DNA from 2 places in the Marinobacter sp. SS8-8 genome. Region 2 is predicted to be linked to the other one. Evidence: predicted binding sites of a transcription regulator. Region 2 holds the regulator's gene; the other holds the start of a gene.
What was found. Region 2 encodes LexA, which represses DNA repair genes until DNA is damaged. Its sites were predicted from a motif close to CTGTNTNNNNANACAG; they were not measured.

Region 1 (7,661 bases), on a different contig from region 2:
CAACGCCGACCCACTCACCAAGCTCACTATCATTCCTCACGGCATGGCCATGGGTGTCACTGAACAGACCCCGAGGGAAGACCATTACACCTATACGGAAAGCTACCTGAAGGATCGAATCAAGGTAATGCTCGGAGGTCGCTGTGCGGAAAAACTGGTTTATGGCGAAGTCAGCACCGGCGCCCAGAACGACCTGAAGGAAGCCACGACACTGATTCGCCGCATGATTGGCCAGTGGGGGATGAGCGAGAAGATCGGCCCCCTCGGCCTGAGCATTGGAGAAGAGCATGTATTCCTTGGCCGGGAAATGGGGCTGCCAAGAGAGTTCAGTGAAAAAATGGCAGAAATGATCGATGCGGAAATCCAGGCACAGTTATTGGCGATGGAAAAAGCGACCCTGGATTTCCTGACGGATCACCGCGACCAGCTGGAAGCGCTGGCCAAAGCGGTGCTGAAAGCGGAAACCCTGTCTGCCGAAGACGTCGAGGAAATCCTCCGCAAGGAGGATGCTCGCAAAATTGCCTGACCGGCCGGGTCAGACCTGGCCCACAAGGTCATGACTGAACAGCGCCATGCAGAACCCCACCACGACTCCCAGTGGTGGGCCCCAGTGGTGCTCGAGCCTGGATCGCGGAGCGATATCCTGAGAAATCAGATGGAGAATATCCAGGAACATCAGAGCATCTGGCCTTTAAAAAACGAGGGGCTTTCATGGCGTGACCGTTACCGGAAGATTCAGGGCCACCAGCAGCTGCTCCGCGCCGGGCTCCTGAAGCAAGGTACATTCCCGGCTGAGCACCAACTGGGCGGCCTTCTCCTGACGCAAAACCTGGACAACGGTAACCGGATCGGTCGCAGGAAGCGACCGTACACGAAGGTCTGACTCCGGAATACCGAGGTCCTGCCTGATGGCCTGAAAGGCTTCCAGTGGCATCTCCGAACCCGAACCCAGTAACAGCGTCACAGGCTGATGGGAATGCCTGACTGCCTCTGCCGTTGCCCTGATAGCGCGGCGATTTGCATCCTCGTGGTCATTGAGAAAGACCACAACCCTGCCCTGTGGCAAGACCCGCCTTTCGCACCAGAACAATACCCTGCCCGGCGACCGGCGAAGAAGGCCTCTTGCCGTGGAGCCCAGCCGCGCCCCGGGTGCCGAGGACCAGCCAACCCGACCAAGAACCAGAAGATCCTGGGGCCCTGCCAGCGCGAGCACCTCCTCAACAACACTGCCACGGGCGATGCTCAGAGTATGCCGGCCACCGTAATGGGCCACGGCGCCAGCAAGAGCACAACGAGCCTGGCCAGCCAGCCTCTGCATGCGCTGCTCAAGCTTGGTCGGGTCAAAGGGCCGGCTAACGCCGGACGCCGAGCCGACCTCTCTGGCAAAATCATAACCCGCACTGCGCAGCAGGTTCAGTTCCTCAACAAACACACCCAGAACATCGGCACCGGTATTCGCAGCAATTTCTGCCGCTGCCCCCAGTGCGGCATAACTCATTCTGGAGCCATCCAGCAGTACCAACACACGTCCGGTTGCCGTGCCGGGGTTAGCCTGATCTGCAGGTGCGTCAGTCACTACCTTTGCCCCCACTGCTGTTCGCGTCTGCGTTGTCATCCCGCTTCTTACTGGCTTCAGCGAACCTCGCCAGCCGCTCGGCAACCCGCCGGTTGAAGCTGTTCTCGGGAAACTCCCCGCTACTGCCGGGTTCCCCGGCCTCCAGGCCGGTTAAAAGCTCAATGGCCTGATTGATGTCAGAGACTGGATAAATCCGGAACCGGTCTTCGGCAATCGCCTGGCGCACGTCCGCTCTGAGCATCAGATGCTCCACATTACTCGCCGGCAGCAAGACCCCTTGCCCCCCTATTTCACCTGCCTCCCGGCAAACGTCAAAAAAGCCCTCTATTTTTTCATTGACGCCACCCACCGCCTGAACCTCACCATGCTGATTCATGGACCCGGTCACGGCAAAGGACTGCTTCAGCGGAACCCGGGAAATTGCGGAAAGCAGCACGCAGGTTTCCGCCACCGAGGCGGAATCCCCCTCTACACCGCCGTAAGACTGCTCAAAAGCCAGACTTGCAGACAACGACAAATCACCCTCGCCCGCATATCGGCTCGCCAGAAACCGGGAAAGAATCATCACGGACTTGCTGTGGATCGGACCGCCGAGCTTGGCCTCTCTCTCTATATCCACAACCTGGCCTTTCCCCGGCCGGGCCGTTGCCGTAATCCTCGTGGGCTGCCCGAACATGGAAGCGCCAAGCCTGAGCACCGACAAACCGTTGACCCGGGCCACTTCCTCACCTTCCGTGGCTATCATCACAATGCCCCGGCTTATCTGCTCCCGGCTTCGCTCCCGAACCCGGCTGGCACGGTATTCACGCTCATCGATGGCCTGCTGGATGTGGCGGGCTTCAACGGTATCGGCACTGGACTGGCCAGCCCAGTGGTCTGCCTCACTCAGAATATCCCGAAGCACCCGATCATGGGCGGTCAGCTTACGCTGATCCGCCGCCAGCCGGCTGGCATGCTCAATCAGCCTCGCTACCGCGTCACGTTCCAGGGCCCGTATTTCGAGTGTTCTGGCCATGGTGGCGATCATTCGGGAATACAGCTCGTAGCAGTCGTCGTTCCGATCCAGATCATCCTCGAAATCCGCTTCCACCTTGAATAGGTCCAGAAAATCGGGGTCATAATGGGAAAGCAGGTAGTACAACATCCGATCCCCCAACAGCAGCACCTTGACCGAAACCGGAATCGGCTCTGGTTGCAGGCTGACGGTGCTGACAAGCCCATAGAGCCGCTCCAGCGACTCGATCCGGATTTCACCAGAGAAAAGGATTCGCTTAAGACTCTCCCATGCCATTGGCTGGGTCAGCACACGACGGGCGTCGATGATCAGATACCCACCGCTGGCCCGGTGCACGGAGCCGCCGCGAATAAGGGTGAAATCGGTGTAGAGATTACCCTGGTGGGCCCGGTGCTCAATCTGCCCGGCCAGATGCTGGTGATTGGGCAAGTCCTCATAAATGATCGGTGCCCCCAAAGTGTCCGCATTGTCCACCAGGAGGTTGACCCTGTAGCGCGCCAGCAAACCGGCCGGGGGACCGTTATCGCTGCCCTGAAAGGCTTCTGCATGCTCAACCACGTCTTCCCGCACTGCATCCAGGTAGTCAACAACGTCCGGCAGATGCGACCATTTCTCCCGCAGTTCGCCAATGGGGCCACCCAGGGTCAGTTGCACCATTTCCTCGTTCAGGGCATGCACGCGCTCCCGAACTTCCTTCCGCAACCTGGGAACCTGCTGGATGGTTTGCTGGAGTTTCTTTTGCAACTCCTCGACCTTGGATTCGATCAGCTGCTTCTCTTCATCAGAGAAGGTTTTGTATTCTTCAGGGTCAATCACTTCGCCCTTTCGCATAGGCGCAAAGGTAAAGCCAGCCGGTGTGGTGATCATCGCAATGTTATTGCGGTTTGCCTCCTCCTGGATTTCAAACAGGCCCTGATGCTGGCGTTTTGCCATTTCTTCCTGCAACTCCTGCAGCCGTGCCTGGTATTCCTCACTCTCAAAGGCCGCCGGGATGGCCGTGCGCAATTCCTCCGCCAGGTCATCCATGCCTTTCTTGAACTGCTGCCCCTCCCCGGCCGGCAACTGGATGGCTTTCGGACGGTCTGAAAACCCAAAGTTAAATACATGGCACCAGTCGGGGGGTACCGGCTGTCTCGCCGCATGTTGCGAGAGGAACCGCTCCACCAGTTCGTGCTTGCCTGCCCCAGAAGGCCCCAGGACAAACAGATTGAACCCACTGGCCTGCATACTTGCCCCGAACTCCAGCGCCCTCAGAACACGATCCTGCCCGCAGGGCTGCTCGAGGTCTTCAAGATCGTCCGTGGTGATGAAATCCAGCTTTTCCGTTGGGCAACCGTGGTAAACCTGTTCTTCGGATAGCGGGGCGGGTAATGGCATTACATCCTCCTGATGGATTCGACGGTATAGCGAAGTACCTTAGAGGCGAATCCAGATAGCCAACCCGGGGCAGGGACTGCAGGCGGGGCAGCAATGCCTCTCAAAGGCAAACGATGAGAGGGTCCCAGAAGTACAGCCCGACGTATGCGGTCATGAAGTTGCGCAGGTTGTGCGTACGCAATGGCGGCTTTTCGTATGTTGGCAGACATAGCCGATTACCTGCTTATCAGAACGGTCCGGAACGAGCACACTCTGTCGATGGAAGAAATTGACACCCCCTCGTGAGGAAACTATAGGTTATTTGAGACAATTCGGAAGCGAAATTGCAAGGGATCTCCATCGCGGGCGATATACTCGTTCTCCAGGGCCGCGAGGTTGGGTTCTGGCATTGACTTGATGACGGCCGCATCCGGTGAGACCTTTGCCCGGGCCGCTCAGGCGCTGGGTTGAAAAAGCCTGGTCCATTAGAGCCCAATTGAATCTGCTGCCAACTATCGTGACAGAGGGGGGAGACTGTTTAAACCATCGATATTTTAAGTTTTGCCATTTTAAAATGGCATTGGTCCATCATCATCTTCCATATATGACAGCTCGCTCATCAAACCGAGAAAAACCCCAAGCGATTCGCTCAGGTTTTTTACTATCTCACTGTACATGAGCTTTTCTTCAGCCGTCTTGGCTTTACCCATAACTTTCAGAGCGGCAGACATCTCCTTGGAAATGCCTTCCATCAATTTATCGGGTTCCATAGCTGATATACCTCATTTTATATTTCGCTGGGTTTTTTGCCATTCTAAGAACCAAAGCAATTTCATGCAAACCTATACCGCTAACTGCACGTTCATTCCACGACGTAGTGGGCTTACTTTACTTCACGTCACGAAGAGGCCTGAGTAATCCTGGGGAGACCTTGTATTGTGCCTTACCGTCCTCTGCCAGCACGATCACACTTTTGCGATTGATCTTGGTCACGATCCCCGCCCTCCCCCCTCTGTCAAGGTAGTTGGAAGCGTTGGCAGCTATGTTCAGGATCTCCGGTAGCCGGCAGGAGGGCGGCGGCATCCGGATTCCGCCGCAACCCAGATTATTGCATGTCGTTAAACGCAGCATCGGTTCGTGCCGCCAGGATGAAGTCATTTTTGTGCAGGCCGCCAATTTCGTGGCTCCACCAGCTTACCGCGACTTTTCCGTATTCCAGAACAATCACAGGGTGATGATTCTCGGCTTCGGCGAGATCGCCGATCTTGTTGGTAAATTCCAGGGCCTTAACAAAGTTTTTGAGTTTGTAAACCTTGTAAAGCTGTTCTTCGCCGTCAATGTTCAGAATCTCCCAGTCTGGCACGCTCTTGTGCAACTGCTGCTTTTCTTCCTCAGTCGCCTTGGGCACGTTGGGGCTGCAGGCTTCGCAGCTGTGTTCTTTCAGGTCACTCATCTCAACCTCCATGGCTGATGGCTGTACTACAAGCGTGGGCCTGGCCGTTCGTTTTATCAACCCTCCCCTTGAAATCCTGCCATTCTCAATATACTGTATATTTAAACAGTATATTGAGAACTTTCATCATGAGCGAGCTTCTGAACACGCTGATGCAGGATGCCCGTGTCTGGCAGGGGCACCGTCACATCCAGACCACACAACCTGCAGAACCAACCGGATATCAGGTTCTGGATAACCAGCTTGGCGGCCTGGGCTGGCCCCGGGGTGCCCTGAGTGAATGCCTTCTGGATGCACCGGGTATTGGTGAGCTGCACTTGTTGCTGCCACTCATGCAGCGGCTGTGCAGGGAGGGTAAAACCGTGTTCTGGCTGAACCCGCCGCACACGCCTTATGCGCCCGCTCTGGCCCGGGAAGGCGTGAAGCTGGATCAGGTGGTGTTGATCCATACCGAGGATGAGGGCGACTTTCTGTGGACACTGGAAAACTGCCTTCGCTCAGCGGTAACGGGTCTGGTGATGGCCTGGCCGGGAAAACTCGCTTCCCGGGAAGTCCGGCGCCTGCAACTGGCGGCCGAAGCCGGTAGCAATGTGTGCGTGCTGTTCCGGGAGCGGCGTTACGCCGGGCAGAATTCTCCAGCTGTCCTGCGCCTGGAACTGGAGCCGGGCGAGCAGCAGGATCTCAAGGTGAATGTTGTCAAACGCCGTGGAAGCTGGCCCAGGCAGCGCTGTTCACTGGCCATGGCCCAGCGGGCTGATCTCTCGTTCCGTGAAACCACCCGGGTTGTCCAGAGCCCCTGGTCGGGTTCAACCGGGTAATCCTTCTCCATGCTGTGGCTGTATCTGCATTTCCCGCACCTGCTGCTGGACCATATTCGCCACTCCCGTGAAAACCAGGGCGCGCTGGTGATTGTGGAAGGCTCTGGCCAGAAGGTGATCCAGGCCTGCCCCGAAGCCAGGAGCCAGGGTATTCGTAGCGGTATGCGTCTGAAAACCGCCATCAGTCTGGTGCCGGGTCTGGGCATGGTGCGCGCTGATGAGACTCAGGAAGCCAGGATTCTGGAAGACCAGGCCCGCTGGCTGTATCACTATGCCGCCCACATTGTGCTGATGCCGCCGGATGGCATTCTGGCTGAAGTTGGCAGCCTGAAGAAACTGTACGGCGGGTTGCCTGCTGCCTGGCTAACGGTGGAACAGGGGCTGAATGAGCGCCACCTGAATGCCTGGATCGGGGTTGGCTACACACCCCTGGCGGCCCGTCTGATTGCCCGCGCTGGTAAGGGGGAATGCACAACTGACAAGGGCCATATTCAGCGAACCCTGAGCCAGATACCCCTGCTTGCCGCGGAATTCGATGAGAAAGCCTGTATGCGCCTGCAACGCCTGGGGCTGAACACGCTGGGGGAGGTTTTTGATCTGCCGTCCAACGAGCTGGCACGCCGCCTGTCTCCGGAACTTCTGGCTTATACCCAGAAAATCCAGGGCACCCGGCCGGATCCCCGGGCACCCTGGCAACCGCCCCACTCGTTCCGGCAACAGGCGGATTTCGGACAGGAGATTGAGCACACACAGGGGCTGCTGTTTCCGCTCCAGCGCATACTCACGGAACTGGAGAAAGACCTTTGCTGGCGCCAGCAGGATACCGACAGCCTGCGGCTGGTTCTGAGGCACCGGCATGCGGAACCAACCCGGTTGCAGATCCGCACGTCCGGGCCGGAGCACCGGGCCGATAATTTCCTCAACCTGATTCGCCTGCGGTTGGAGCAGCATTCCCTGAGCGCGCCAGTTATCTCAATGGTTCTGCTGGTGAAGCGCTTCCTGTCCCGGGAAGCGCCCGCCGGGCAGGATCTGCTGGGCGAAACCCAGGATCTGAATGAAGCCTGGCATACCCTGATCAGCCGCTTGCGGGCGCGTCTGGGCGATCAGGCCCTCAGGCAACTGTCACCCCAGGCCGACCATCGCCCCGAACGGGCCTGGTCGGCCTCGGAAGTTCTGCGTAAAACCGGAACGCCGTTAACACCGGCTGAAGAGCTGCCAAGGCGCCCTTTCTGGCTGTTGAAAGACCCGCAACCGCTGACCGAGGCGCCAGCCGCCTGGTTTGCCGGCCCGGAGCGGATTAGCGCTGGCTGGTGGGATGGTCAGCGGGTGCACCGGGATTACTACGTTGCCCAATTAAACAGCGGCCAACTGGCCTGGGTCTTCCGGGATGCCCGCGGAGGCTGGTTTGTGCATGGCTGGTTCGGCTGATGCCTGAACATCATC
Region 2 (7,661 bases):
TACGGCCAGGAGCTTGAGCTGAGGCGGGCCCGGCTGCTGTTTGTCGGTAATCTGACCCAGCCTTACCTGGACATTGAAGCCGTACGTACCGTTGATACGGTTGTTGCCGGTATTCGCCTGAGCGGCCCCGTGCAGTCGCCTGAAACGGAAGTCTTCTCCAATCCCGATATGCCGCAGACAGACGCGCTGTCCTATGTCATCCTGGGCAGGGCACCCCAGAGCCGGGGCGATGAGGGGCAGATGAGCCGGGCGGCGCTGTCGCTGGGCCTGACCCAGGCGAACAAGGTTACAGGGCGGATTGGTGAGGAATTTGGCATTCGGCAACTGACGCTCGAGGCAGCGGGTTCGGGTGAGCAGACATCGGTGGTGGCCAGTGGCTATCTGACCGACGAACTGAGTGTCCGCTATGGTGTGGGGATTTTCGAGCCAATCACGACCATCGCGCTGCGGTATAACCTTGGCAAGAATATTTACATGGAAGCCGCCAGTGGCCTGGCGGCTTCTCTGGATATCTTCTATACCCGGGATTTCTGAGCTCAGTCCAGCTCGAAAGTGGCGCTGACCGAAGCCCGGATTTCCCGTTCACCCACGCTGGATACGGTATCGGACATTGCCTTGGCTTCCGCCATCATCATTGGCGCGGGGCGGTGGCCGCCATTGACGTTGATGGTCACGACATCCCCGCAGGCCTGGTCCAGCTGGCCTGCCACGAAACTGCAGCGGGCTTTGGCGTCGGCAATGGCCCTGGCCAGTGCCTCCTGTTCCAGGCCCGTTTCATCCGAGTGGAAAAACTGGTGGGGTCCCAGGCTATAGTCCAGTCCCAGAGCCTGGGCCTGCTGCAACAAAGGGTTAAGCAGCGTCAGGTCATTGATGCTGAAGCTGATGGTCTGGGAGGCCACGGCCTGCTTTTGCGGTTCTTCGCCCCGTACTTCGGGGGGCAGGGTGCGGGTATAAAGGTTGACGGTGGAGTCGGAATATTCCCCGAGCCGGTCCCGATAGCGGCTGATGCCCTCTCGCCATTGAGTCACCAGAGCCGCTACCTGTTCCGTGGCCTTCTGCGCAAGTGCATGTTCGGCGCTGGCGGTAAACTGAAGCCGTGCACTGTCCGGCTCGTAGCGAACACTGCCCTCGCCGGAAAGGGTGACTTCCCCCGCCAGGGTCAGAGCCGGCACCATCAGTGCCAGGGTAAGAAGAAAACGGGACGCTTGGTTCTGTTCGGCCATGGAAGCTCCTCCTGTGCATGCCGCATTGATATCACGCCTCGCCGGTATCCGGTTCCAGGCGTGCCAGTTTGAACCGGCGGGCGGCGTCCACAAAATTGCGGAAGATGCGCCTGTGCCCGCTGTGGTAAAGCAAATACTCCGGGTGCCACTGAATGCCCATCAGCCACTGGCCGCGGGTATTTTCAATGGCCTGAACAAACAGATCGTTGTCGACGGCGGTAACGCGCAGGTTGCACCCCAGGCGCTTAATGGCCTGGCTGTGAATCCGGTTGGCACCGATCACCGGGGAATCCATCATCCGCCGCAGCCGGCTGGGTTCCACCAGGCGAACCGTCTGTAGTGGTAACAACAGCGGGCGATGCCGTGTGTTCACTCGCAGAGGTGTCACGTTCTGGCACAGGGACCCGTTGTGGAAAACGTTGATGAACTGGGCGCCGCGGCAGATACCGAGCACAGGTATGCCAATTTCTTCCGCCTGCTCCAGCAGCGCCTGGTCGGTGGTATCCCGCTTGCGATCATAGCGCGCGGTTACCTGCGGCTCCTGGCCATAGCGCTCCGGATGAACATGGGTGCCGCCGGAGAGCACCAGCCCGTCCAGGAGCGAGACATCCACCCGGGAGCCTGGACGAATGTAGTAGGTCCGGGCCCCGTGCAGTCTCAGGCCGAGGCTGATCAGCCGGTGTGCCAGGCTCTTTCTTGCGGGGCCGCTGATGCCGATGGTCAGCCCCGGTATTTCCGGTTCCCTGCCGGGGTTGTCAGGCGGCCCAGACATAGCCCTTCCTGGCCAGCCAGTTTCCGGTGGTTTCCTGCCAGCTGTGGGTCAGATTATGCAGGTTGAGTTTACCGCTTTCACGGAACAGCGCGCGCATCTCCGACAGATCGTCCGGATTACTGGCTAATTGCTCGAGCACCACCCAGTCATTCCAGACGGATGAGAAATGCCAGTCCGGGTTGTTGATATCGCAATCCGGCAGCCGGTAATGCAGGGTTGGCCGGCTTTTGATTCTCGGGTCCCGGACGTGGTGATCCAGCCGTTCATGATCGAGATGGGCAAACAGGGGCAGGAGGTCCAGGGCCCTGTTCCGGGTTGGATTGAACTCCAGGTAATCCTCCATCAGCTGCGGCAGTTCCGGCTGGTAGTCGTCTGCCATGAGCCTTTCGGTATACCGGCTGTGCCAGGGTTCGATATAGGTCGTGAACTTGCGGCTGACATCCAGCTGGTGCCTGGCCTTGAGCCAGTCGTACAGCAGGGTGAAGGCCTGGAAATAACGCACCAGCGTTGCCGGCCTTAGGTCCGGCAATTCGGGATTGAGCTGGAGGCCGAAGGCGAAGTAGATCGCTTCACGGCTGCCAAGGGCGCCGGCCTCCCGGAGATTATCAATCAGGGATTCGATTGCTTCCAGGCGGGTAAATGGTAACGGTGGGCTGACGATTTCCAGCGGCACGATCCTTTCCGCAGCAGCGTCGATCACATCCATGGCCTGGCCGCCCAATTCGCGGATCGAACGGGGAAGCCGCTCATCGGCCAGGTCAAGATCCTTGATGGGGGCGGAATCCAGTTCAATCGTAAATTCACCCAGCTCTGTCTTCAGCGATGTGACGTACCGTGACCGGAGGACCGGTACTCCTCCCAGAAGCCTTGCCGCAAGAGTGACCAGTTGGTCGTAGCCCAGACCGGACATTTCAATTTCAACGCCAACCCTGCGCTCCTTTCCATCTGCGGTTTTCAGAACGTCGGGCATCCTGCAGGCCTTGGTCCGTGTCATGGTGCTCCCTGGTAGGTAGTGAGTCATGGTCTCACCATATCACACCGGTGCTGATCGTCATCTTTAAGCACTGGCAACAAAATCAGGGTGCTGGCTTTACACTGGATAAAACACTGTATATAGTCGAATGACTGTATATAAAAACAGGCTGGCCGGCGCCCCTCGGGGTTTCCGTTTCAGAACGGACATACCGGCCCTGATCAAGCGGAGTCGCTCAATGAAGCTTACAGCAAGGCAATCCCAGGTACTGGACATCATCCGCCGATACGTTGATGAGACCGGCTATCCGCCCACCCGGGCCGAAATCGCAGCCGAGCTGGGTTTTCGTTCCGCAAATGCCGCCGAAGAGCACCTGCGGGCACTTGCTCGCAAGGGCGCCATAGAAATGGTGCCCGGCGCCAGCCGGGGCATCCGTCTGCCCGAGGCAGAAGAGGATCTGGGGTTGCCGGTGATTGGCCAGGTGGCCGCTGGTAGTCCGATACTGGCGCAGGAGCACGTTGAGGATCACTGCGCTCTTCGGCCGGAGTTCTTTTCACCCCCGGCTGATTACCTGCTTCGGGTTAGAGGCATGAGCATGAAGGACATCGGTATTCTGGACGGCGATCTGCTGGCGGTTCACAGTACCCGGGATGTCCATAACGGCCAGGTGGTGGTTGCCCGGGTGGGTGATGAGGTCACGGTCAAGCGTTTTCGCAAGGAAGGCTCGAAAGTCTACCTGATCGCAGAGAATGACGAGTTCGCGCCCATTGAAGTGGACCTGAAAAAGCAGGAACTGTTCATTGAAGGTCTGGGTGTGGGGGTTATCCGCCGCTCTGATCTTCACTGATCAGGCCGGATAACCACGGATTTATTGAGAAGCGGGTGACATATGGAACAACTGAGCTTTAACCAGAATCCGGCATACCAACACAACGCTCTGCCCTGTTCAGTGCCGGCAACTGTCGCCCGCGAGCGACGTTCCGGCGTTCGCGCCAAACGCGCCCCGGAGGCCATGGAAGCGCCTGCTACCGGAAATGTGACTGAAATCATCCTGCCGCAGGGGCAGGTGGAAAACTTCCAGTTGCTGCTGCCTATGCTGACCCAACTGAACCAGGAGAACCGCTGGCTGGCGTGGATTGATCCACCTCAGGCACTGGTCAGCAAATGGCAGAAAATGCACGGGATTGTTGCCGGCGAGCTGCTGGTGCTCCGCTCAACCCCGGATTACCCTGCGCAGGAACTGGCTGAGCGCGCCCTGAGCGCAGGTACCTGCCATGCGGTTGTCATGTGGACCCGGAAACTGGGCCGTGCTGCCTACGATTCCCTGCAAAAGGCGTCTGCACAGGGTAACAGCCACGGTGTGGTGTTAAGGCAGCGTTAATCGCTCAGTGCAGGGTGTAGGAGGGTCGGGGGTCCGGGGTGTCCGGTTCGTCGTCTTCCCAGTCGATATCCTGTGCAATGTTGCCGACAGCTTCAATGCCCGCGGCGATCATTGCCTTGGCAACGGACAGGTCGCGGTCTTCCATCATTTCCCGCGCTTCTTCCGAGAACGAGATCTTTACCAGCGGTACGCTGTCATCGTCGATGCGGCGCAGGGCATAGTCGCCATTGGTCAATTGTACGATTTCAAAAAACGATGGTGACATTCAGTAAACCTTTCAGTTGTTGAGATCCGGATAATGGCCAGGCTTCTGCGCTTACCACTCGCTATGCTGTTCTTCCAGATCGTCGGCAAAGTGTTTGAGGGCATTGAGTGTTTTCAGCAGCGCCGGGACAGACCGGTCCGGGCCTGAGTCGGCCGATACCGCAATGATATTTTCCGTACTGACTGTTTTTCGGGTTGCCGGCGGCCGGCCCTGGGCCATTTCCAGCTGATCCAGATGGTTCCACCAGCTTCCGGCGCTGCGCTCAATCTCCCGCAGCCGGTTTACTTCGTTGGACTCCTCTCCGATTGCCTTGGCCAGCTCGTCCAGTGTTGAAGGCTCTGCAGACTTTTTCTGGTACAGCCGGGCAATCATTACCAGCAGCAGGCCTCTGGATCTCAAGAGCAACTCCGTGGCCCCCTGTATCGCCGCTTCGCGACGTAACGCCTGTTCTGCTTCGTTGGGTGCGGGCTCATTGTTCGGAGCCATTGCGCGGTCAAGTTGACCGAGCAATGTCCGGGCAAGGAACAGTTTCTGCGAAACCAGTGAATGCCATTGTGAGGCCATGAAATACCTGCAATCCCAGTAGCTGGGCCTAACCCTGGAAAATTAATCTTCCACCTTACCATTTCTGGCAGAAAATTTCTGCAGCTGTCTTTCGAAAAATGGTGGCGCAAAAGGCAGCAGAGAGGATTTGCAATATTCAGTTGTTACCGTGAGCCGGTATTCTGGACTACCATAGAAACAACATACGACCTCACGGCGGAGCGGTACTGCACCGACGGCCTGGCGGGACCTTGATTTGAAAGGAGAGTTCAATGGCAGACCCTCAGGCTCAACTGGAACACCTTGACCGGCTGATGGCAGGTCTTGGTCGCGCGCTGGCGGACAGGGATTGGGACGCCATGGCACAGTTGAATAACAAGGTTCGGCCGGTGGTTGAGCCTCTGATGGCTGCCCTGGAGACTGGAGAGCTCCAGCCGGAGCCGGTGCGGCTCCGGCTGGAGCAGCTGCAGCAGTTTATTGACGCTGCGGATGAATTCGCCCGCATTGCCCGCAAGGAAGCGGAAGCGGGTCTCAAAGGTGTCAACCGGAACCGCAGCGCAGCCAGGGCCTATCGAAATATTTCCTCAAATCCGTCAAAATAGCGTCATAAAATTGACTCAGTCGTTCTTACAGTCTTAAATACCGCACAAATCCCTCAAGAGATTCTGTTGAATGTCTAAAAATAACAAAGTGCTGGTGCTGAGCGAGGATGATTCAAGATTGCGGGACATGGTCACCATTCTTGAGTTTATTGGTGAGGAGCAGGTCCTTGCCGGCGAGGAGGCAAAGGCGCTTTTAAGAAGTGGCGACGAGCAGAGCCTGTCGGATATTTCCACGGCGGTGGTGAACGGCGAAGATGCCGGCGCCGCCGACAACATCACAGCTCTGTGCAAGGCGGTTAAGGGGGTTCCTCTGCTCTTGCTCGGTCATCCGGAGCTCAGAGGTGTGGCCGATGATGACAGCGCCCGTATTATTGCCCGCATAGAATGGCCGCTGAACTACACCAAGTTCGTGGATTCGCTTTACCGTGCGCAGGTCTACCGGGATCAGTTCAGCCGCTCCCGGGAGCGCGGTCAGCAGCGAGGCCTGCAGCTTTTCCGAAGCCTTGTGGGCACCAGTCGCAAGGTTCAGCATGTACGGCAACTGATGGAGCAGGTGGCCGATAAGGATGTGAGTGTCCTGATTACCGGTGAATCTGGTACCGGCAAGGAAGTGGTGGCCCGCAACCTTCATTATCATTCTTCCCGCCGTGACAAACCGTTCGTACCGGTTAACTGTGGCGCCATTCCGGCCGAGTTGCTGGAAAGTGAATTATTCGGCCATGAGAAAGGCGCTTTCACCGGGGCGATTACCGCGCGGGTGGGGCGTTTTGAGCTGGCAGAGGGCGGCACCCTGTTTTTGGATGAAATCGGGGATATGCCGCTCAATATGCAGGTGAAAATTCTGCGGGTTCTGCAGGAGCGCACGTTCGAGCGGGTAGGCAGCAATCGCACTCAGTCGGCGGATGTCCGGGTCATTGCCGCCACCCACAAGCATCTGGAAGACATGATCGAATCCGGCGATTTCCGGGAAGATCTGTATTACCGGCTGAACGTGTTTCCAATCGAAATGCCGTCGTTGCGTGAACGGGTAGAGGACATCCCGCTGTTGATTAACGAGCTGATCTCCCGGATGGAGAAGGAGAAACGCGGATCCCTGCGGATGAATTCGGCAGCGATCATGAGTCTCTGTCGCCATGACTGGCCCGGCAATGTGCGTGAGCTCGCTAACCTGGTCGAGCGCCTGTCGATTATGCACCCCTACGGTGTGATTGGTGTCCAGGAGCTGCCCAAGAAATTCCGCTATGTCGACGATTACGACGAAAACCGGCCGGTGGAGGACACGGGAATGCCCTCCGGTGTTCCCGGGCTGGTGGGGCTGGACGCCCCGGCGTTACTGCCGGTGAACGGAATCGACCTGAAGGACTACCTTTCCAACCTTGAGAGGCAATTGATCCAGCAGGCGCTTGATGAGGCGGGCGGAGTGGTCGCACGGGCCGCTGAGAAGCTCCGGATCCGTCGTACCACTCTGGTGGAGAAAGTGCGCAAGTACGGGCTTCGGGAGGAAGAGTCCGAAGAGTCCTGAAACTTTTTTTGGGGTGACCGCGTTTCCGGGATTGGCGCCAAAGGTTCGTAACCTGAGGCGCCGTTCTCGTTTCTGGCCGACGTAAAATTGGCATCCCCTTTTCAGGTGATTCTCTTTCTATCTGAAATATATAAAAAAAATTAAGTTGGCACAGTGCTGGCTTAATAGCCTGCAAACGAAGCATCCGACCACTAGGGCCCAGGCGGATGGGCTGATCGGGGAGTCAGGTTATGAGTCAGGCACAGTTTGTTATTCAGTCCCAAGCGGGCGCAAAGGCCAACGCGGCGGCGGACGTTAACGACAAGGTTACAGCGTTGTTTCCGCAGCAGGGCCATGAGGCGGTGGATTCCGCTCTGGAACTGTTTAACCGGATGTCACGC

Region 1: a site for LexA is predicted at 5,494-5,509, ahead of imuA (translesion DNA synthesis-associated protein ImuA). Genes of this name have one in related genera too.

The regions. Positions count from the first base shown of each region.
Region 1 covers NZ_JASSVN010000009.1:69,281-76,941, forward strand. The annotation lists gene ftsH (ATP-dependent zinc metalloprotease FtsH) at 1-526, shown strand, start outside; gene QPL96_RS10835 (universal stress protein) at 710-1,576, opposite strand; gene QPL96_RS10840 (Lon protease family protein) at 1,569-3,968, opposite strand; gene QPL96_RS10845 (hypothetical protein) at 4,517-4,717, opposite strand; gene QPL96_RS10850 (4a-hydroxytetrahydrobiopterin dehydratase) at 5,053-5,400, opposite strand; gene imuA (translesion DNA synthesis-associated protein ImuA) at 5,529-6,218, shown strand; gene QPL96_RS10860 (DNA polymerase Y family protein) at 6,228-7,646, shown strand; gene QPL96_RS10865 (error-prone DNA polymerase) at 7,646-7,661, shown strand, end outside.
Region 2 covers NZ_JASSVN010000023.1:7,892-15,552, forward strand. The annotation lists gene QPL96_RS17225 (translocation/assembly module TamB domain-containing protein) at 1-534, shown strand, start outside; gene QPL96_RS17230 (SIMPL domain-containing protein) at 537-1,223, opposite strand; gene QPL96_RS17235 (gamma-glutamyl-gamma-aminobutyrate hydrolase family protein) at 1,255-1,995, opposite strand; gene QPL96_RS17240 (amidoligase family protein) at 1,979-2,989, opposite strand; gene lexA (transcriptional repressor LexA) at 3,207-3,815, shown strand; gene QPL96_RS17250 (cell division inhibitor SulA) at 3,858-4,349, shown strand; gene QPL96_RS17255 (hypothetical protein) at 4,354-4,614, opposite strand; gene QPL96_RS17260 (DUF6586 family protein) at 4,666-5,178, opposite strand; gene QPL96_RS17265 (SOS cell division inhibitor) at 5,430-5,759, shown strand; gene QPL96_RS17270 (sigma-54 dependent transcriptional regulator) at 5,830-7,281, shown strand; gene QPL96_RS17275 (PAS domain-containing sensor histidine kinase) at 7,512-7,661, shown strand, end outside.